3 regions of the Arthrobacter sp. NPDC058192 genome follow, and region 3 is predicted to be linked to each of the others. Evidence: riboswitches for the same ligand, from Rfam matches in the RefSeq annotation. Region 3 holds a riboswitch; each other region holds the start of a gene.

Region 1 (7,288 bases), on a different contig from region 3:
CCCGCTTCCGGGGTCAGCCCTCCGGCGCCTGTTCCGGCAGGTCCGGCTCGTGGTTTTCCTCGGTGCACAGGCACAGCCGGTTTCCCTGCGCATCTGTGACCACCACCCAGTCGGGTGCGTGGTCACGGTTCATTAACGCTCCCGTGGCGGCCGTCTTGTCCAGGACGGCGGCGGATTCGGCCTTGCCCCGGTGGATGTCGAGATGGAGGCGGTTGACGTTCGGCGTGTTCGTTTCCTGGAACCACAGCCCGGGCCCGCGCCCGTAGGGGTCCACAAGATCCCCGAACCTGCCCTTACGGTAGCCCAGGGCCACCCGCCAGACCTCCGAAATCCCGGCGGGGTCCTCAGTATCGATGCCGATCTCGACCGACCGGTACAGCCCAGGCTCCGCGGCGGCACCGGCGTCCGCGGCGGCTGCGCTGGCCGCCGCCGCCGCCCGGACGTCCTGGGCCGTGACCTCCGAGCCGGCGTCGTGGGAGGTGAAGCGCAGGAACACCCGGTTGTAGCGCCAGTCCAGGTCCGGGTGGTGGTCCAGTTCCTCGGCCACGCGCCCGACGGCGGCAACCAGCTCCAGCGCCGCCGCGGACGTCGCTGTTTTGTAGACCGTCACCAGAGCGCCCAGCCGGTACCTCCAGTCCGGAAGGCCCGCGAGGGCGTCGTCGATCTGCGGCCGGGTGAGGACGGGGTCCGTGGCTGCCACTGCAGGCTCCTTGCTTGGGGACTTGCTCTGTGAACCGGATCAACCGCCGCACCGACCCGCCGAACCACCTGGCCGAGCCAGGCGGATCCGCTAAAGGAACTCGGCCCTGCCTTCCATGGCCGAGGACGCCAAGGCATGTTCGCGGCGTGGGATTCTGCCGGCCTTTTTCGCCAGCCTACCGGCCCGGACGGCGTGTTTGAAGGCCTCCCCCATCAGTGCTGGGTCCTGGGCACGGGTCACGGCCGTGGCCAGCAGCACGGCATCGCAGCCGAGTTCCATTGCCAGCGCCGCGTCCGAGGCCGTGCCGATTCCGGCGTCGAGCACCACGGGCACGGAGGCCCGCGCGACGATCAGCTCGATGTTGTGCGGGTTCAGGATGCCCAGGCCGGTGCCGATCGGGGCGCCCAGCGGCATCACGGCCGTCGCCCCGAGGTTTTCCAGCCGGAGGGCCAGCACGGGGTCGTCGTTGGTGTAGGCAAAGACCTTGAATCCGCGGGCCACGAGCTGCTCGGTTGCTTCCACGAGTTCGACGGCGTCCGGCAGTAACGTGTGCTCGTCGGCGATGACTTCGAGCTTGACCCAGTCCGTTTCCAGGGCCTCCCGGGCCAGTTCGGCGGTAAGAACAGCGTCCCGGGCGGTGAAGCAGCCGGCCGTGTTGGGCAGCACCCTGATGTTGTGGTCCGCGAGCAGCTGGAACAGCGACCCCGTTTCGGCCGGCGAATACCGGCGCATCGCCACGGTGGTCAGTTCCGTCCCGGAGGCCACGAGCGCCGCCCCCAGTCCGTCCAGGCTCGGTGCGCCGCCGGTGCCCATGATGAGGCGGGAGCCAAGCGTCACGCCGTCGACCACGAAGCGGTCCGCGGGCGCCGGAGGGGCCGCGGGTGCCGGAGCACCCGGGTCGCTCGGGACTCGACTAAATGTTGTCTCGCTCACCGTCATCCTCCTTGGACTGCCGTGACAAGTTCGACGTCGTCGCCGTCGGCGAGCGCGGTGGCGTGCCACTGGCTGCGCGGCACGACTTCGGCGTTGCGGGCCACCGCGACGCCGAGTTTACGCCCGTCGGCGGCCTGCCCATCGGGGCCGATGCTGCGGCCGGTGAGCTGGCTGACGAGCGTGCCGACGGAGGCGCCGTCGGCGACCCTCTGCTCCGTTCCGTTAAGTCTGATGTTCATGCTGCTTCCTTGGTGGGACTGTCCCCGGACGCACCGGGGACGCGGGAAAAACGGTCGGGACGGAATCCTTCCCAGCGCGGGTCGGATGTTCCGTCGATGAGCTGCCGGGCGACGGCGGCGGCCGCGGGAGTCAGCAGGACGCCGTGCCGGAAGAAACCTGTGGCGATGATGAGCCCCGACACGTCCCCGCCGTCCGGGTCCGCGGCCCGCCCCAGCAGCGGGGCGTTGTCCGGCGTGCCGGGCCGGGCCCGCGCCGTGGCTTCGAGCAGCTCCAGCTCCGCCACCGCGGGCACCAACTGCTGCGCGTCCCGGAGCAGCTGGTAGATGCCGCCGGCGGACACGGCGTGCGGATGGACCGGACCGTCCTCGCGCTGGGTGGCACCGATCACCACCGTGCCGTCCTGCCGGGGCACGATGTACACCGGCACCCCCCGCACCATGCCACGCACAGTGGCCGTGACCAGCGGCCGCAGGTGCCCGGGCACACGGAGCCGGAGGATGTCGCCGTAGACCGGGCGCAGCGGCAGCACCAGTCCCGGGGGCAGACCGTCGAGTGTGGCGGCGCCCAGCCCGTTGGCGACCACGGTTTCCGTAGCCCGCACGGAACCGCCGCCGGTCAGCCGGACCCCGGCGACGCGGCCGCCTTCCCACAGCAGCCCGGCCGCGCGCCGCCGGACGAAGCTGTTGCGGCCCTCGGCGTCGAGCAGTTCGCCGAGCCGGGCGACCAGCAGTCGCGGGTCCACCTGGTGGTCGGCAGGGATGTCGAAGGCGCAAGAGATGGCGGGGCTCAGCAATGGCTCGCGGCCGCGGGCCTCGCGCACTGTCAGGGGTTCCACGGTGAGGCCGCAGGCCTGCTGGGCAAGCCGCAGGTCCGCGAGCGCGCGCCGGTCCGCGGCGTCGGCGCCGACGGCGAGGGTCGGCGTCGTCACGTAACCGGTCCCGGTTGCCGAGCCGGGCGCAGTGGTTTCCAAGCTGGCGGCGGCGTCGATCGCGGCCGCGAACGCGGGCCACAGCCGGGAGGACTCCAGCATCAGCTCCAGGAGCTGCTCCTCCTGGTAATGCAGTTCGCTGACGGGAGCCAGCATGCCGGCCGCGGCCCAGCTGGCTCCGCTGCCGGGCGCGTCATCGATCAGGACCACGGACCGGCCGGCACGGCTGGCCTCGAAGGCGATGCCGTGGCCGATCACGCCGCCGCCGATCACGGCAACGTCGGCCGTGATGTCGGCGTTGACGGCGACGTTGACCGCGTCATCTGCGGCTTCGGCTTCATGGCTGGTTCTTGTGCCCATGGAAAATTCCTTCCCTACGCCGGTACTAGCCGGATCAGGTCAAGCGGTCGGCTCTGACGCCCTCTCAGCCATGCAGCGCCGACATGGCGGCTGCGGGGCTCCCGCGGTATCCGCCCAGTTTAGAGGAACTAGGCTGGTGCCATGAGCCAGGACTCCCTCCACACAACTGCCCGCCTCTATCTGTGCACCGACGCCCGACGGGACCGCGGAGACTTCGCGGACTTCGTGGACGCCGCTTTCGCCGGCGGAGTGGACATCATCCAGCTGCGCGACAAGTCGCTCGAGGCGGCCGAGGAGCTGGAGCTTCTGGAGGTTCTGCACGCCGCAGCCGCGCGGCACGGCCGGCTGTGGGCCGTCAATGACCGCGCGGACATCGCTTCACTGTCCCGCGCGCCGGTGTTCCACATCGGTCAGAAGGACATTTCCCTCGGCGCAGCCCGCGGCCTGCTCGGCAAACACACCGTGGTGGGCCTGTCCACGCACAGCCCGGAGCAGGTAGACGCCGCCATCGCGTCCTCGCCGGGCCGCAAGGGCCTCGACTACTTCTGCGTGGGACCGGTGTGGGCGACTCCCACCAAGCCCGGACGTGCCGCAGTCGGCCTGGACCTGGTGCGTTACGCCGCGCAGGCGATCAGCCGCGCCGAAGCGGAGGGGACCGGCAAGGTCGAGGGCGTCGTGCCCTGGTTCGCCATCGGCGGGATCGACCTCGGGAACGTGGAGCAGGTGGTGGACGCCGGGGCCCGGCGGATCGTCGTGGTCAGGGCCATCACTGACGCGGATGATCCGGCACACGCCGCGGGCGCACTGCTGGCGGCACTGGACGCCGCAGACTCCTGAGCCGGTTTGGCGGGCGCCGTCCGGGGCCGGGCTGCTGATCCAAGACTATTGGCGGAAATCGGGCTAACCTGATTTTCGTGTCCCATCATCGCCTGACCCCGAGCGTTCACGAGCAGAAGAACCAGCTCGCCGGAGCGCTCAAGGCGCTGCGCACCGAGCTCGAGCTCCCGGGCCCGTTCCCGGAGGACGCGCTCCGGGACGCGGAGGCGGCGGTCGCCGAGCACAAGTTTCCGGACCTGGATCTGACGCATGTGGAGTTCGTGACCATCGATCCGGCATCCTCCACCGACCTGGACCAGGCGCTGCACATCGAGCGCTCCGACGGTGGCTACAAGGTCTTCTATGCCATCGCGGACGTTCCGTCGTTTGTCGCCCCCGGCGGGGCCCTCGACGCCGAAACCCGCCGCCGCGGCCAGACTTTCTACACCCCAGACGGGCGGATCCCGCTGCATCCCGAGGTCATCAGCGAAGCCGCCGGCAGCCTCCTGGCGGACCAGCTGTGCGCGGCGTTCGTCTGGGAGTTCGACCTTGACGCCGCCGCGGAGGTGACCTCGGTGCTCGTGCGGCGCGCGCAGGTGCGCAGCCGGGCCAAGCTCAGCTACAAGGGTGTGCAGGCAGAGCTCGACGCCGGCACCGCGGCACCCGTGCTGCAGCTTTTAAAGGAGGTCGGCATCAAACGGGTGGAGCTGGAACGGCTCCGCGGCGGTGCGAGCCTGAACATGCCGGAGCAGGAGATCCAGCAGCTGCCCGACGGTGGCTACCGGATTGTGGCGGTCCCGCCCCTGCCGGTGGAGGACTGGAACGCCCAGATCTCGCTCATGACCGGGATGGCGGCCGCGCAGCTGATGCTTGAGGGCAAGGTCGGTATCCTGCGCACCATGCCCGCCCCCGACGAGGCGTCACTGCGCCACTTCCACCGGCAGACCCACGCGCTCGGCAAGCCCTGGGACGGGGAGATGCGCTACGGCGAATACCTGCGGACCCTGGACCCCATGGATCCCCAACAGCTGGCCATCGTGCACTCTGCCGGCATGCTCTTCCGCGGCGCCGGCTACACGCCCTTCGACGGCACCGTGCCGCCAGCCGCCGTCCAGTCCGCCATCGGCGCGGCCTACGCCCATTCCACGGCGCCGCTGCGGCGGCTGGTTGACCGGTTCGTGCTGGTGATCTGCGAGGCCTTGAGCAACGGCACCGAAGTTCCGGCCTGGGCGCGGGCGGCCCTGCCATCCCTTCCTGCCATCATGGCCACCTCGGACCAATTGGCCGCCAAGCTGGAGCGGCTCGCCCTGGACACAGTGGAGGCCGCGCTGCTCGTCAACCACATCGGCCAGGAATTCGACGCCGTCGTCCTCTCCGGCCCCAAACCCGCCAAAGGCAGCAACGGCGGCACCAACGGCAACGGGAACGGCGGGAAGGCCAACGGCAACGGGAACGGGCCGTCCGGGATAGTCCAGATCGCCGAGCCCGCGGTGACCGCACGGTGCCCCGGGGAGCTCGAGCCGGGCACGCAGGTCCGGGTCCGGGTGGTCGCCTCCGACATCGCCACGCGTGAAATCCTGCTGGAACTGGTGCTCTGACTGCCGGCTGCGGGGGCGCCCCGGCGGCGCGGCCGGGGCCTAAGTCGAGGATCGGGGCCCCGTACAGCTAGACTGGAGAGGTAGAAATGGATGCCCGGTCGTTGATTTCCATGATTTTCGAATTCAACAAGCCCGCCCCTACGCGATCTTGAGATACACCCGCTGGTCCCCAGTGCCAGCATTTAGATAGCCCGCGATCGGCTTCCACTGGATTTGCTTGCGCGCCTGAGCGTGCTCCGGAACGGCCTCCCCGGCCGGCCCCGTTGAGCAAGCAGCGCAGCCCAAATGAATAAGGAAACTCCCCTGTGAGTGAATTGCATACGCACCAGCTTCTGACCGATGAGTCCGGCACGGAAACCATCGAGCCTGAAGAAACCATCATCTCGGACGAAAAACCGCACGAGATTGCCGAAAAGACCTTCGCCGACTACAACGTCCGGGCCGACATTGTGGCGTCCCTTGCCGACGCCGGCATCACCCACCCTTTCCCGATCCAAGCGATGACGCTGCCGGTCGCCCTGTCCGGCCATGACATCATCGGCCAGGCCAAGACCGGCACCGGCAAGACCCTTGGCTTCGGCATCCCGGCGCTGCAGCGCGTCGTCGGCCGCGACGACGCCGGGTTCGACAAGCTGGCCGTTCCCGGCGCCCCGCAGGCCCTCGTGATCGTGCCCACCCGCGAACTCGCCGTCCAGGTGGCGGCCGACCTCGAGACCGCTGCCCGGAAGCGCAACGCCCGCATCGCCACCATTTACGGCGGCCGGGCCTACGAGCCGCAGGTCGAGGCGCTGAAGAACGGCGTCGAAGTTGTCGTCGGTACGCCCGGACGCCTGATTGACCTCTACAAGCAGAAGCACCTGAGCCTGAAAAACGTCAAGGTCGTCATCCTCGATGAGGCCGACGAAATGCTGGACCTCGGGTTCCTGCCGGACGTCGAAACGCTGATCGCCGCCACCCCGGCCGTCCGCCAGACGCTGCTGTTCTCGGCCACCATGCCCGGCCCGGTCATCGCCATGGCCCGCCGCTACATGAGCCAGCCCACCCACATCCGCGCCGCGGACCCGGATGACGAAGGCCTGACCAAGCGCGACATCCGCCAGCTCATCTACCGTGCCCACAGCATGGACAAGGTGGAGGTAGTCGCCCGCATCCTGCAGGCCCGCGGACGCGGCCGCACCATCATCTTCACCAAGACCAAGCGCACCGCCGCGAAGGTGGCCGAGGAACTCGTGGACCGCGGCTTCGCCGCGGCCGCCATCCATGGCGACCTCGGCCAGGGCGCCCGTGAACAGGCACTGCGTGCCTTCCGCAACAACAAGGTCGACGTCCTCGTGGCCACCGACGTCGCCGCCCGCGGGATCGACGTCGACGACGTCACCCACGTCATCAACTACCAGTGCGTTGAAGACGAAAAGATCTACCTGCACCGCGTCGGCCGCACTGGGCGCGCCGGCAACAAGGGCACCGCCGTGACCTTTGTCGACTGGGACGACATGCCGCGCTGGGGACTGATCAACAAAGCCCTGGGACTGAGCGTCCCCGAGCCCGTGGAGACCTACTCCTCCTCGCCTCACCTCTTTGAGGAACTCGACATCCCCGAAGGCACGAAGGGCCGCCTCCCCCGCGACAAGCGCGTGCTGGCCGGCGTCGACGCCGAAGTCCTCGAAGACCTGGGGGAAACCGGCAAGAAGCCCACGCGCGCCGGCGCAAAGG
Region 2 (7,288 bases), on a different contig from region 3:
GACGCAGTAATCGACGCGGTTTCCGCCGTTTTCATGGTGACCGGGGCGCTGATGTCCCTCGGCGCCGCGATCGGGCTGCTGCGGTTCCCGGACCTCATGAGCAGGATGCACGCCGCCACGAAGCCGCAGGTCCTCGGCCTGTTCCTGCTGCTGGCCGCCCTTGGCCTGCAGATGCGCACCTGGTGGGTGTGGCCCGTGCTGGTGGTGGCCTGGCTCTTCCAGCTGCTCACCGTCCCCGTGTCGGCCCACATGGTGGGACGCGCCGGCTACCGGACCAAACACCTGCACCCGGAACTGTTGAGCTCCGACGAGCTCGAGGCCGTGGTCCAGCAGGCGGCGGCCAAGCGCGGGCCGGACGAAGGCGCCGGATCCGCCTAGACGATGTCCTGGGTCTTGGCGAAACGCGTGATGGCACGCTGGGTGCCGCGGTTCGCAAGCACCTGGATGATGGCGCTGACCGCGGCCGAGATCAAGGCGAACGTCAGGGCTTCGCGCAGCGTGGTGGGGACGTCGTCGTCGCCCTTGGGCGGCTTGCTGCCCGTCGACTTTTCCCAGAGGGTGTCCACCAGTTTGGTGCCGGCGAAGCCGGCGATGAGGCTGACGCCGGTGCCGAGCAGCTTGATGAGGATGTTCATTCTTAGGTCTCCTTGGGGCGCGGGACTGGGCTTCCCCTAGCCTAGCTGGCCAGACGGCGGGTCCAGTGCATTGCCGGAGCGGACGTGCACGCCAGGACGGCCGGGTGCCCGGGTCGAGGGTTAAGGGGTGGTGCTTTCCGGGGTGAGGACCAGCCGGAGCGCCTCCACCACCAGCTCGTGGTCTGCCTTTTGCGGCAGCCCGGAGACGGTCACGACGGCGACGGCCCCCGTGCCGCGCACGTAGATGGGGAACGCCCCGCCGTGGGCGGCGAACTCCATCTGATCGAACCAGGCATTGTCCTCAATCCGGCCGCCAGCAGCGCGGGCGCGGAGCCCCACCAGCAGGGACGGGACCTCGTACCGCTGCGCAGTGCGCTTCTTGGCGTTGATCCAGCGCTCGTTGTCCGGTGTGGCGCCCTCCAGCGCCGCGTGGAAGAGCACCTGCTCGCCCTTGGTGATGTCGATGGCGATGGGCAGCGAGCGTTGCCGGCCCAGCTCGACAAGGAGGAGTCCGAGGTCCAGCGCGGTGTCCTTGTTGAACGAGGCGAACTGAAGCGCGTCGATCTCGGCCAGCACGCGGCCGATGAGCGCCGCGAGGGAGCCCGGCGGCTGCGGCTCGCTCGAGTCCGGGTCGTAGTCCCCGGAGGGGTTTGGCGTGGCTGGTGTGTGCGTCAAGATGATCCAGCTTTCCGGTGGGAACGAGGCCGCCTCTGGCGGGTCCGGGGGTCCGGCACGATGACTCTACCAAGCGGTTGTTCCCGGCAGCAGGGCACCCCGTCTGTGTCAAGGTGTACCGCTGAAATCCCGGCCGTTCGGGTGTAAACTGAGCCAGCCCACAAGGGCGAAATAATTACGACAGGGGAGCGCCGCCGTCGGGCGTCGCCGGAAAATCCGGGGACACCATTGGTGGGCGCTGAGAGTGCGGACAGCCGCAGACCCTCGAACCTGATCCGGTTAGTACCGGCGCAAGGGAGTCGAGTTCTCAGGGTGCGCGGAGGACGGCGAAAGCCGAGCCCGGCCGGAGCACCCTCCCCTCCTGTTCCTCAGGAGGACGACATGACAGATATTTCAGCACAGCATGATTCCACCAGCCGCTCATCCGCGCCGCGCAACTACAGCTGGCGCGTGGTGGACATTGTGGTGGCCGCCTTGATCGCCGTGGCCGGCGGCGTCATCTTCTGGGCCTGGTCCCAGGGCGCCAACCTGATTTCGACTCCGGTCAATGCGCTCTACCCGCCGCTGACCGGCCTCTACGCCGGCGGATGGATGATCCCGGCCGTGCTGGGCATGCTCATCATCCGCAAACCCGGGGCGGCGCTGTTCTGTGAATCCGTGGCAGCCACCGGTGAGCTGATCATGGGCTCGCAGTACGGCACCACGGTGCTGATCTCCGGTGTCCTGCAGGGTCTCGGCGCGGAACTGGTCTTCGCGGCCTTCCTCTACAAGAAATTCAACCTGCCGGTGTCGCTGCTGGCCGGCGCCGGAGCGGGCCTCTTCTGCGGCCTGAACGACTCCTTCCTGCCGTGGGGCTGGAACATCGCTTACGAAGCAGGGGACAAGCTCGCCTACATCATCTTCACCACCATCTCCGGCGCAGTGATAGCCGGCGGATTGTCGTGGCTCGCAACCCGCGGGCTGGCCAAAACCGGCGTGCTGGGCTCCTTCGCCTCCCGCAAGGCCGCCACGGAGCCCGTCTTCTCCTGAACCGTTCACGGAATCCTCTTCTGAAACCTGCAGACAACTCATGACATCTACAACGGGCGTCCGGCCCGCCGCCGTCTCGGCCCGCGGCTGGGGCTGGCGGCACGCCGGAAGGTCCCGGCCCGCGGTCAGCGGCCTGGACCTGGACATCCGGCCGGGGGAGCGGGTGCTCCTGCTGGGTCCCTCCGGCGCGGGCAAATCGACGCTGCTCCACGCCCTGGCGGGCGTGCTGGGGGACAACGCGGCCGGCGCCGCGGGAGCGGGCGGCGACGCCGAGGATTCTGACGAGACCGGAAGCCTGCTGATCGACGGCGCGCCGCCGCGTACGCAGCACGGCCGCGCCGGGCTTGTGCAGCAGGACCCGGAAACCCAGGTGGTGCTGTCCCGCCTCGGCGACGACGTCGCCTTCGGCGCGGAGAACCTCTGCGTCCCGGCCGCGCAGATCTGGCCGCGCGTGCGCGAGGCGCTCGACGACGTCGGGCTGGGCAGGCTGCCGCTGGACCACCCGACGTCGGCCCTCTCCGGCGGGCAAAAGCAGCGGCTGGCCTTGGCCGGGATCCTGGCGATGCGGCCGGGGCTGCTGCTGCTCGACGAGCCGACCGCCAACCTCGACCCCGCCGGCGTCCTGGAGGTCCGTGACGCCGTCGGGCGCTGCCTGGACAAGACCGGGGCCACCCTGGTGGTGGTGGAGCACCGCGTGGCGGTCTGGAAAGACCTCGTGGACCGGATCGTGGTGCTGCAGCCCGGGACCGCCACGGAATCCGCGGTGCTGATCGACGGGCCGCCGGAGCAGGTCCTGGCGGAGGCGCGGGACATGCTCATCCGTGCCGGAGTCTGGGTCCCCGGGTACGTGCCGCAGACCCGGCCCCGGACTGCCCCGGATGCTGCCGCCGGGCCGCTGCTGCTCGCGGCGGACGGCCTCGCCGTCTCCCGTGAGCGGCCGCGGCGGGCCGGGCTGCGAGAGCGCTTCCGCAGGATCCCGCCGCGGCCCGTGCAGTCCGGGATCCAGGCCCGGGTCCGCGCCGGCGAGGCCCTGACCATCACCGGGCAGAACGGCTCGGGGAAGTCCACCCTGGCGCTGACGCTGGCCGGTCTGCTGCCCCCCGCCGCCGGGACGGTATCTGCCGCGGCGGAGCTGGGCAGCCTCCTGGGCGATGGTGCCGGGACGGACCCGTACCGGTGGAAAGCCCAGCAGCTGATCGCCAGGATCGGAACCGTGTTCCAGGAGCCCGAGCACCAATTCGTCACCGGAAGGGTCCTGGACGAGCTCATGTTCGGCCCCCGGCATCTCGGCTACGGTGAAGAGCGCGTGGACGAGCTGCTGGAGCGGCTGCGGCTGACGGAGCTCGTAGAGGCCAACCCCTACACGCTCTCCGGCGGCGAAAAGCGGCGCCTGTCGGTGGCCACCGTGCTGGCCGCGCACCCGCAGGTGCTGGTCCTGGACGAGCCCACGTTCGGCCAGGACGCCAATACGTGGGCCGAACTCGCCTCGTTCCTTTCCGAGCTCCTCGACGCCGGCACCGCCGTCGTCTCCGTGACGCACGACGCCGAATTCAGTGCCGTCCTTGGCGGGACCGAGCTGCGCCTGGGCACCGGGAACGCAGCCGCCGGAACCGCAGAGGCCCCTGAACTCGGGCTGCCCGAGGCGGCGTCGCCGTGAGGGACGCGCTCAGCCTGCGCGGCAACCACGCACTGCTGACCCGCGCCAACCCGCTCGCCAAGTTCACGGCGGTCACACTGATCACCCTGGTGCTGGCGCTCTCCATCGACTGGGTCTCGGCGTCGGTGGCCCTTGCCTGCGAACTATTCCTCCTGCCGCTGGCCGGCCTGACCCTGGCGTTGCTGTGGCAGCGCGGCTGGCCGCTGATCCTCGCGGCGGCGCTGGGCGGCTGGAGCACCGCCATCCTCGCGCCGGACGCCGGAGCCGTCCTGATCGACGCCGGTATCTGGTCCATCAGCGCCGGATCCCTGCAGCTGGGGGTCGGCTTCATGCTGCGCGGGCTCGCAATCGCACTGCCCGCGGTGCTGCTGATGAGCTGCACCGATCCCACGGACCTTGCCGACGCCCTGGCCCAGAAAGCCAAACTGCCGCAGCGGTTCGTTCTGGGCACGTTGGCCGCCATGCGGCTCGTCGGGATCATGGCGGAGCAATGGCAGACCATCGGCATGGCCCGTCGCGCCCGGGGTGTGGGCTCCAGCGGCAACCCCTACCAGCGCGTCCGCGCCACCCTGGGCCAGAGTTTCGGTCTGCTCGTGCAGGCGATCCGGAGTGCCTCCCGGCTTGCGGTCACCATGGAAGCCCGCGGTTTCGGCGGCGCGGCCCGGACGTGGGCCAGGCCGTCCACGTTTAGCGGACTCGACGCCTGGGTGCTGCTGGGCGGCGTAGGCGTCGCGGCCGCCGCCGTCGCCGCGGCCGTCAGCGCGGGAACCTGGAATCTCGTCTTCCTCAATCGCTAGTAGACGGTTATCGCATGGAGCGGGTATTTGTGTGACATAGATGCCATTCTGACCGTATATGCGCGGACTGGTAGCTCATCAGTGATATTTTCGTGGGATGACTCAACCGACTGCTGAACACGTAGGCCTCCTGCTCCGCAAAGCCCGCGCGGACAAGGGCTGGACCCAGGGGCAACTCGCCGCCGAGCTCGGGACCAGCCAGAGCGCCATTGCCCGGATGGAACAGGGCAAGCAGAACCTGAGCCTGAAGATGATCCAGCGGTTGGAGGCGATCGTCGGGCACAGCATCGTCAACGTGGGCCGGCCGCAGATGACCCACCTCCGGGTCGAAGGCGCCCGGACGCTCTCCGGTGCTGTGGACGTCAACAGCAGCAAGAACGCCGGCGTCGCCCTGCTGTGCGCCAGCCTCATCAACCGCGGCACCACCACCTTGCGCCGGCTGGCCCGGATTGAGGAGGTGAACCGGATCGTGGAGGTGCTGACCAGCATCGGCGTCGAATGCACGTGGCTCAACGCGAACGACCTGCAGATCCGCCGCCCCGCGGTCCTTGACCTCGCCTCCATGGACGTGGAGGCGGCCCGCCGGACCCGCAGCGTCATCATGCTCCTGGGACCGCTGCTGGACGAGGGCGACGTCTACCGGCTGCCCTACGCCGGCGGCTGCGACCTCGGCACCCGCACCGTGCAGCCGCACATGCAGGCTCTGCGCCAGTTCGGCCTCAGTGTGGAAGCGAAATCCGGGTTCTACTCGGTCCAGGCCCCGCCGTCGGACAGCGACGACCGCTCCTTCGTGCTCAGCGAACGCGGTGACACCGTCACCGAGAACACCATCATGGCCGCCGCGCACCGCCCCGGCACCACCATCATCCGCAACGCCAGCCCCAATTACATGGTGCAGGACCTTTGCTTCTACCTGCAGATGCTCGGGGTGCAGATCGACGGCGTGGGCACCACCACGCTGAAAATCACCGGCCGCCCGTCCATCGACGTCGACATCGAATACTTCCCGTCCGAGGACCCGATCGAGGCAATGAGCCTGATCACCGCCGGCATCGTGACGAACTCGCAAGTCACGATTCGGCGCGTCCCGATCGAGTTCATGGAAATTGAGCTCGCCACGCTTGAGCAGATGGGCCAGCAGCTTGAGGTGTCCGGCGAATATTTTGCCCGCAACGGACGCACCCGCCTGGTTGATGTCACCACCAAGCCTTCGGAACTGCGCGCACCGGAGGACAAGATCCATCCCATGCCGTTCCCGGGCCTGAACATCGACAACCTGCCTTTCTTCGCCGTGATCGCCGCGAACGCCTCCGGCCAGACGATGATCCACGACTGGGTCTACGAGAACCGGGCCATCTACCTGACCGAGCTGAACAAGCTGGGCGCCCAGGTGCAGTTGCTCGACCCGCACCGGATCTACGTCAACGGGCCCACCAGGTGGCGCGCCGCCGAGGTGGGCTGCCCGCCGGCCCTCCGCCCGGCCGCCTGCCTGCTGCTGGCCATGCTCGCCGCACGCGGCATCTCGGAACTGCGGAACATCTACGTCATCGAGCGCGGCTACGAGGACCTGGCCGAACGGCTCAACACCATCGGCGCAAAGATCGAGTATTTCCAAGACTGATCCCAGGCGCTTCCCAGGCCAACGCGGGGTCAGATCGCGCCAATTCAGAGCGGTGACATGGGCGTGATCTGATCCCGGGTTGGCGTAGAGCGTTCGACGGATCGTGACGCACAATAGGTCTATGCGCACCTTCGGTGTGGAAGAAGAGCTGCTGATAGTTGACCCCGAATCGGGCATGCTGCTTGCCCTCGCGGACCTGATGCTGCCCGGCCTGGTTCCAGCGAAGCAGCCGGCCGCCCGGGTCCGCGCCAGCCAGAAACCGGTCCACGAAGGCGCCGACTTCAGCTATGAGCTCAAGCTCGAACAGATCGAGACCCAGACGCACCCGTGCCTTGAGTACGCGGAGCTGCTCCGGCAGCTCAGGCATGGCCGGGCGAGGGCGGACCAGGCCGCCCGGGCGCACGGCGGCCGCGTCGCCGCCCTGGCCACGTCACCGCAAGGCGCCGCCACGCACCTGACGCCGAATCCGCGCTACGTGACCATGCAGCAGCGCTTCGGTCTCACAGTCCGGAACCAGCTGACCTGCGGCCTCCACGTCCACACCTTTGTGGAATCACCGGAGGAAGGTGTGGCCGTGATGGACCGGATCCGCGACAAGCTGGCCGTGCTGATCGCTCTCAGCGCGAATTCGCCGTACTGGAACGGGGCGGAGACGGGATTCGAAAGCTACCGCACCCAGGCGTGGAACCGTTGGCCCGGGTCGGGGCCGACCATGATCTTCGGCAGTCTCCCGGTCTACCGGCGGGTGGTGACCCGGCTGGTGGACAGCGGTGTCCTGATGGACGAGGGGATGGTCTATTTCGACGCGCGGCTGGCCCGGTTGCATCCCACCGTGGAGGTCCGGGTCGCCGATGTCTGCCTGCGGGCGGAGGAC
Region 3 (7,288 bases):
ACAGCCCCATGCTGGTGGCCTGCGACCTCCAGCGCCCCAACGCCGTCACCCAGCTGCAGGTGGTCGGCCAGCGCGCCGGCGTCCCCGTGTTCGCACCGCACCCGGGCGCCACGTCCACCGAACTTGACCACCCCGCCGGCGACCCGGTCGCCGTCGCCCGTGCCGGCGTCGAGGAAGCCAAGCGCACCCTCCACGACGTCGTGATCGTGGACACCGCCGGCCGCCTCGGCGTCGACGCGGACATGATGGAGCAGGCGCGCCAGATCCGCCGCGCGATCGTCCCGAACGAAGTCCTGTTCGTGATCGACTCCATGATCGGCCAGGACGCCGTCAACACGGCCCTGGCTTTCGACGAGGGCGTCAACTTCACGGGCATCGTACTCTCCAAGCTCGACGGCGACGCCCGCGGCGGTGCCGCGCTCTCTGTCGCCTCGGTGACCGGCAAGCCGGTCATGTTCGCGTCCACCGGCGAAGGCGTGGACGACTTCGAGCTCTTCCACCCGGACCGCATGGCCTCGCGCATCCTCGACATGGGTGACGTCCTCACCCTGATTGAGCAGGCGGAGAAGTCCTGGGACAAGGACGAAGCCGCCCGGATGGCCAAGAAGTTCGCCGACCAGGAAGACTTCACCCTGGACGACTTCCTCGCCCAGATGCAGCAGATCCGCAACATGGGCTCCATGAAGAAAATGCTCATGATGATGCCCGGTGCGCAGAACATCCGGCAGCAGCTGGAGCAGTTCGACGAGCGCGAGATCGACCGCGTCGAAGCCATCGTCCGGTCCATGACCCCGCATGAGCGCGTGGCTCCCAAGATCATCAACGGCTCGCGCCGGGCCCGCATTGCCCGCGGTTCCGGTGTGCACGTCTCCGAGGTTAACGGGCTGCTGGAGCGTTTTGCCCAGGCCCAGAAGATGATGAAGAAGATGGCCGCCGGCGGCGGCATGCCCGGTATGCCGGGAATGCCGGGCATGAACGGCGGCGGTGCCCGCAAGGGCGGCAAGTCCGCGCCGAAGAAGAAGGCCCGTTCCGGCAACCCCGCCAAGGCGGCGCAGGAACTGCGCGACGCCGAGGCCCGGCGCGCGGCCGGCGCCAAGGCCCTGCCCACCGGAGCGTCGTTCGGCCAGCAGGGGGGCGACTTCGATCCGTCCCAGCTGAATCTGCCCAAGGGCTTCGATAAGTTCCTCGGCGGCAGCAAGTAGCTACCACTGGCCGGTGCCGCCGGGGCTGTGTCGCCGGCGGCTCCGGCGCTCCGGTGCCATAGGGTTAGACCATGTTCAAGCAGCGCGTAGTCTTCGTCCACGGGGACGGCAGCTTCGGCGCCGCCGCGTGGCCGAAACAGCACGGTATGGCGCTGGACTACGACGCGCTGTTCCTGCGGCGGCACGGGTTTGACCCGGTGGCCGAACCGCTCGAATCCAGCTTTTCCGCCGACGCCGCGATTGTGCTCGGATCGCTGGCCGATGACGGCCGCGGCGAGGCCGGCGGCCATGTGGTGGCCCATTCCCAGGGTGCCATCTCCGCCATGATGGCCGCGGTGGAGCGGCCGGACCTCGTCCAGTCCCTGACCCTGGTGGAACCGGCCTGCCTGTCCCTGACCGCGGAGCTGCCGGCCACCGCCGCGCACCGGGCACTGATGCAGCCGCTCTACGACGTCCGGCACAGCCTCAGCGATGACGACTTCCAGCGGGAGTTCATCCGCCGGGCCTTCGCCGCCGACGCCCCGGGGGCCACGACGCCGGAAGCCCTCCGGTCGGCGCGCCGGCTCCGGCTGCAGGCGCCGCCTTGGGAGGCCCCCTTGCAGATCGTGCCGGGCGTGCCGACGCTGGTGCTCACCGGCGGCTGGGAACCGCTGTACGAGGAAATCGCCGGCTACCTCCGCGAGACCGGGGCGCTGCACCGCACCGCCCCGGGTGGGCACCGGCCCCAGGACTCAACCGAAGGGGACCGGGCCATCCGGTCATTCATCGCCGAGGTCAGCCGGCACCGCCACGCGCGGGCGTCTTAAGGGCCGCTGGCGTCTTAGGGGCCGCCCAGTTGGCCGCGGCGGCGGGCCGGCCGGCCGGGGCGGCGGGCCGGCCGGCCGGGGCGGCGGGCCGCCGTGGGCCGCTATGCCGGGCCGCCTACGGTTGGCTGCGGAAGGTAGACCTTTCCGCCCGAAGCCAGGAACTCGTTGCTCTTGGCCTGCATTCCGGCCGCCACCGCCGCGAGGGCCGCCTGTGAGTCGGCGGAACCGTATTCCTTCCGGATGTCCTGACTGATCCGCATGGAGCAAAACTTCGGTCCGCACATCGAGCAGAAGTGCGCGGTCTTGGCCGGCTCCGCGGGCAGCGTTTCGTCGTGGAACGCCGCGGCAGTGACCGGGTCCAGGGACAACGCGAACTGGTCCCGCCAGCGGAACTCAAACCTTGCCTTGGACAGGGCGTCGTCGCGTTCGTGCGCGCCCGGATGGCCCTTGGCCAGGTCGGCGGCGTGGGCGGCGATTTTGTAGGTGATCACGCCGGTCTTCACATCGTCCTTGTTCGGCAGCCCCAAGTGTTCCTTGGGCGTGACGTAGCACAGCATGGCGGTGCCGTAACGGGCGATCTCCGTCGCCCCGATGGCCGAGGTGATGTGGTCATAGCCCGGCGCGACGTCGGTGACCAGCGGCCCCAGCGTGTAGAAGGGCGCGCCCTTGCAGAGTTCCTGTTGGCGCTCGACGTTCTCCCGGACGAGGTGGAAGGGCACGTGTCCCGGACCCTCCACCATCACCTGAACATCGAACTCCCAGGCTCGCTGCGTGAGCTCGGCCAGGGTATCGAGTTCGGCGAACTGCGCGGCGTCGTTGGCGTCCGCCGTCGACCCCGGCCGCAGCCCGTCGCCGAGGGAAAATGCGACGTCGTAGCGGGCGAAAATTTCACAGAGCTCGTCGAAGTGGGTGTACAGGAAGTTCTCCTGATGGTGCGCCAGGCACCATCCGGCCATGATGGAACCGCCGCGGGACACGATGCCGGTGACCCGGTTGGCCGTCAGGGGAACGTAGCGCAGCAGCACCCCGGCGTGGATGGTCATGTAGTCCACGCCCTGCTCGCATTGTTCGATCACGGTGTCCCGGAAGATCTCCCAGGTCAGGGCGTTCGCTTCGCCGTTGACCTTCTCCAGCGCCTGGTAGATCGGGACCGTGCCGATGGGGACGGGGGAGTTGCGGATGATCCACTCGCGGGTCGTGTGGATGTCGTCCCCGGTCGAGAGATCCATCACCGTGTCCGCACCCCATTGGGTGGCCCACTGAAGTTTGTCGACCTCCTCGGCGACGGAGCTGGTCACCGCGGAGTTGCCGATATTGGCGTTGATCTTTACCAGGAAGGCCTTGCCAATGATCATCGGTTCGGACTCGGGGTGGTTGACGTTGTTGGGAATGATTGCCCGGCCGGCTGCCACCTCGCTGCGGACGAGTTCGACGTCGCAGTTCTCGCGCAGCGCCACGAACCGCATCTCCTGGGTGATGACCCCGTCCCGCGCATAGCGCATCTGGGTCACGGTGCGGCCCCCGACGGCGCGGCGCGGGACCGGGCGCCCGCCCCGCCATTCGGCCGACGCCGCACCTCGGCGCACCGCCGACTTGCCGTCGTCGAGCAGGTCCCTGGCCCGGCCATCGTACGGCTCCGTGTCGGCCCTCGCCTCAATCCAAGGGGCGCGGAACGGCTTCAGCCCGCGGAGCGGGTCACTGCCCGGTCCGGCCGTACGGTAGACCCGGAACGGCGGGTTTTCCACGCCGCCCGGAGAGGGTTCCAAGGCAATTTCGGTCACCGGGACGCGGAGGCCGTGTTTCGGGTCCGTCGTGAAGGCCAGCGAGTGGGACTTCAGCGCCTGTGTGGGGGCCGCAGGCTCATTTTGGACAGGGCTGTGCTCATTTTGGGCACGGCTGTGCTGTGTTTCTGTGGTGCTCAAAGGATTACTCACTTCCTTCGCCGGCATTACCCGGACAGGTTCAACGGTCGCAGGCTGCGTCAGCCCGATCTCAGCCCCTGCAGGGGCACCCGTGTGGTCGTAGACGAAGCTACCACGTGTCCGGGCGCCGGCAAGCGAGTGTGACGGGGACGCCAGGCCCGACACGGGGCTAGGCTGGGTGCCATGACCGGCATCATCGAATTCACCGGCCCCGTCCTCACCGGACCCGACACGGAACGGCGCGGCCTCTGGTCCGTCGGCGGGAGGCTGACTTTCCGCCGGCCCTCCGCCGCGCCGGACCACGTGCTGGACGGCTGGGTCATCCCCGGCCTGGTGGACGCGCACTGCCATATCGGACTCGGCCCCGGCGGGGATGTCCCGGAGGATGTTGCGGAATCCCAGGCCTTGGCGGACCGGGACGCCGGAACGCTGCTGGTCCGCGACGCCGGCGCCGTCCACGACACCCGCTGGCTCCAGCACCGGGCCGATCTGCCGCGGATCATCCGTGCCGGCCGGCACATCGCCAGGACCCGGCGCTACCTGCGGGGCCTCGCCGTCGAGGTGGAACCGGACGGGCTTGTCGAGGCGGTGCGGAAGCAGGCCCGGGCGGGGGACGGCTGGGTCAAACTCGTGGGGGACTGGATCGACCGCGACGCCGGCGACCTCGCCGCCAGCTTTCCCGCCGCGACCGTCAGGGAAGCCGTCCGGGCCGCCCACGATGAAGGGGCGCGGGTCACCGCGCACTGCTTCGCCGAAGACACGCTGGATGACATGCTCGACGCCGGAATCGACTGCATCGAGCACGGCACCGGCCTGCTGCCCCGGCACCTGCCGCGCTTCGTGGAACAAAGCGTGCCGGTTGTCCCCACCCTGATCAATATCGCCACCTTCCCGGACATCGCCGCGCGGGCGGAGGCCAAGTTCCCCCGCTACGCCGCGCACATGCGCTCGCTGTGGGAGCGCAGGGCGGAGCGGATCCTCGAAGCCCACGAGGCCGGGGTGGCCATTTATGCCGGTACTGACGCCGGCAGCGTGATCAGCCACGGCCGGATAGTGGATGAGATCCAGTCGCTGCACGCCGCGGGCCTGCCGGCCGCCGCCGCCCTCGACGCCGCCAGCTGGTCCGCGAGGGCGTGGCTTGGTGCGGACGGCATCGCCGAAGGGGCCAGCGCGGATGTCCTGGTGTGCACAGAGGACCCCCGCCGGCACCTTGGCACCCTCGGGGGACCACGGCACAGCGTGCTGCGCGGGCGGCTCCTCCATTAGGAATAAATTGAAGCTTCAAGTAATTTAAGTGTATGTGAAGGTCGCCGAACCCGGCGGCCCCAGAACCCTTGGAGAGTTTCGATGACCGCAGAAGCCAGCACCCAGGATCTCCTTCCTGCCGCACTCACTATGGGCACCGTGATGCTCAAGGTGGGCGACATGAAGCTCATGACCGATTACTACCAGCGCGCCCTCGGCCTGGATATTGTGGCTGAACAGGACGGCGGGCTCTACCTCGGGCGCCAGCAGAAGCCCCTGGTCCACCTGGCGCCCGCGCCTGGCCTGAACATTCCTTCCCGCGGCGAAGCCGGGCTCTTCCACACCGCCCTCCTCTTCGAGGACCAGAACTCCCTGGCGGCCACCATTGCCAGTGCCGCCCAGTATGAGCCCCAGTCCTTCACGGGCAGCGCCGACCACCTGGTCAGCGAGGCCTTCTACTTCAACGACCCCGAAGGCAACGGCATCGAGCTGTACTGGGACCGGCCCCGGGACGCCTGGTCCTGGGAAGGCAAGAACGTTGTCATGGACAGCCTGGCCCTGCCGCCGCAGCGCTACCTGCAGCGGCACCTGACCGAAGAGTCGGTCGCCGGGCAGCGGAACGCAGCTGCCGGCGTCGGGCACGTCCACCTGCAGGTCGGCGACGTACAGTCCGCGCATGACTTCTATGTCGGCACGCTCGGATTCGAAAAGACGGCGGGCTGGCACGGTCAGGCGCTGTTCGTCTCGGCCGGCGGCTACCACCACCACATGGCCATGAACGTTTGGAACAGCCGCGGCGCGGGTCCCCGGCGCGACACACTGGGCCTGGGTGAGGTGCTCATCGAGGTGCCGTCCGGGGACGACGTCGGAGCACTCGCCGACCGCCTCCGCGTCGCCGGCGTCGACTCGCACCACACGGGCGCCGAGCTGCGCTTTGAGGACCCGTGGCGCAACCGGATCCGCGTCACCGTCCGCTAGGTCGCCGTTCGCGAAGTCGCCGTCCGTCCGCCGCTCCGGCGCCCCGGCCGGGGGGACATGCCCATTTGTCACGCCCGCCACTGGGCATATTGGCATTACGTCCAGTGGTCGCGGTCAGGGGGAGGGCATGTCCGCGAGAGGTTAGGTCCGCGGGGGAGCATGTCCAGTCGTTGCGGTCAGGGGAGGGCATGTCCCTAGGAAGCCGCATGGAGACCGCGCCGGGGGAGCATGTCCGCTGCTGGCCGGCGAGACCGCAGGACATGTCCATTCGTCGGGCCCGGCATTTGGGCATATTGGCATTATGTCCAATGGTCGCGGTCAGGGGAGGGCATGTCCCTGAGGGGTTAGATCCGCGGGGGAGCATGTCCAGTGGTTGCGGTCAGGGGAGGGCATGTCCCCGAGAGCTGTGCCCCAAAACGCACGCTAGGCTGAAGCGACGCCGACAACAGCGGTCAAAATGCCGCCGAACCCTGAAGGACTAGCTGCATGGGATTCACCGAAATCTTTGTGTCCACCCACGAAGAGGCCCTCAAGCGCGCCGCCGCACTCGAAGGCGGCGCGCAGGCAGCCGCGGGCGCCGTCCGGATCCCGGACATCAGTGACTTCGAGGTGGAACGCCTCGGTGACCTCGCCGGAGTGGCCGTGCACGCACCGGGCGCGGACTACGAACTGGCCATGGTGGACGTGGCAAGCGACGCTCTGCTCGGCGTGCCCTCCGCCATGGTGCGCACCCTGGCCGAACTGCTCAGCTATGAAACCGAAGGCGAAGGCGACGTCCTCGAGGACGTCGCCGCGAACTGGGCCAACGAGGAAGACATGCCTTTCGGCCCGGACGAGGCCAGGAGCTATGTCCGCCGGATCGCCGAACTCGCCGCCGGAGTCGACCCCGCCACCAAGTCCGGGCTGTACGTCTGGACGTCCTGACCGAACGTCCCGACCGGCCCGTACGGCCCCGCTCGGTCACGGCATTCGTGCGCCCGGACCGTGTCAAGTCGAAATCCTGCCGGTGATCTGGCACAATGATCAGGTACTTGATCTGCGTGGCCCCTCTCTCCGCGTCCGGATCTTGTCCTTTAGAACCCCCTAGTATGGCCCGCCCCACGGGTGCAGAACGCCGGGCTCGACCCCGTTTCAG

What was found. Region 3 has a riboswitch for thiamine pyrophosphate ahead of thiC (phosphomethylpyrimidine synthase ThiC). Riboswitches for the same ligand answer to the same signal wherever they lie in the genome.
Region 1: it holds a riboswitch for thiamine pyrophosphate, as region 3 does, so the genes downstream of both, thiO (glycine oxidase ThiO) here and thiC (phosphomethylpyrimidine synthase ThiC) in region 3, are expected to answer to the same signal.
Region 2: it holds a riboswitch for thiamine pyrophosphate, as region 3 does, so the genes downstream of both, ACFVVK_RS01900 (ECF transporter S component) here and thiC (phosphomethylpyrimidine synthase ThiC) in region 3, are expected to answer to the same signal.

Annotation. Positions count from the first base shown of each region.
Region 1 covers NZ_JBHVVJ010000003.1:22,888-30,175, reverse strand. The annotation lists gene ACFVVK_RS03820 (4a-hydroxytetrahydrobiopterin dehydratase) at 14-700, opposite strand; gene ACFVVK_RS03815 (thiazole synthase) at 791-1,549, opposite strand; gene thiS (sulfur carrier protein ThiS) at 1,636-1,872, opposite strand; gene thiO (glycine oxidase ThiO) at 1,869-3,161, opposite strand; TPP riboswitch at 3,155-3,276, opposite strand; gene thiE (thiamine phosphate synthase) at 3,303-3,998, shown strand; gene ACFVVK_RS03795 (RNB domain-containing ribonuclease) at 4,076-5,575, shown strand; gene ACFVVK_RS03790 (DEAD/DEAH box helicase) at 5,881-7,288, shown strand, end outside.
Region 2 covers NZ_JBHVVJ010000001.1:395,803-403,090, reverse strand. The annotation lists gene ACFVVK_RS01920 (monovalent cation/H+ antiporter complex subunit F) at 1-2, shown strand, start outside; gene mnhG (monovalent cation/H(+) antiporter subunit G) at 1-378, shown strand, start outside; gene ACFVVK_RS01910 (DUF4235 domain-containing protein) at 375-635, opposite strand; gene ACFVVK_RS01905 (heme-degrading domain-containing protein) at 756-1,310, opposite strand; TPP riboswitch at 1,483-1,625, shown strand; gene ACFVVK_RS01900 (ECF transporter S component) at 1,692-2,339, shown strand; gene ACFVVK_RS01895 (ABC transporter ATP-binding protein) at 2,380-3,996, shown strand; gene ACFVVK_RS01890 (energy-coupling factor transporter transmembrane component T family protein) at 3,993-4,793, shown strand; gene ACFVVK_RS01885 (UDP-N-acetylglucosamine 1-carboxyvinyltransferase) at 4,891-6,414, shown strand; gene ACFVVK_RS01880 (glutamate--cysteine ligase) at 6,536-7,288, shown strand, end outside.
Region 3 covers NZ_JBHVVJ010000004.1:102,582-109,869, forward strand. The annotation lists gene ffh (signal recognition particle protein) at 1-1,202, shown strand, start outside; gene ACFVVK_RS05540 (alpha/beta fold hydrolase) at 1,274-2,008, shown strand; gene thiC (phosphomethylpyrimidine synthase ThiC) at 2,110-3,957, opposite strand; TPP riboswitch at 3,926-4,033, opposite strand; gene ACFVVK_RS05550 (amidohydrolase family protein) at 4,114-5,196, shown strand; gene ACFVVK_RS05555 (VOC family protein) at 5,278-6,153, shown strand; gene ACFVVK_RS05560 (hypothetical protein) at 6,640-7,077, shown strand.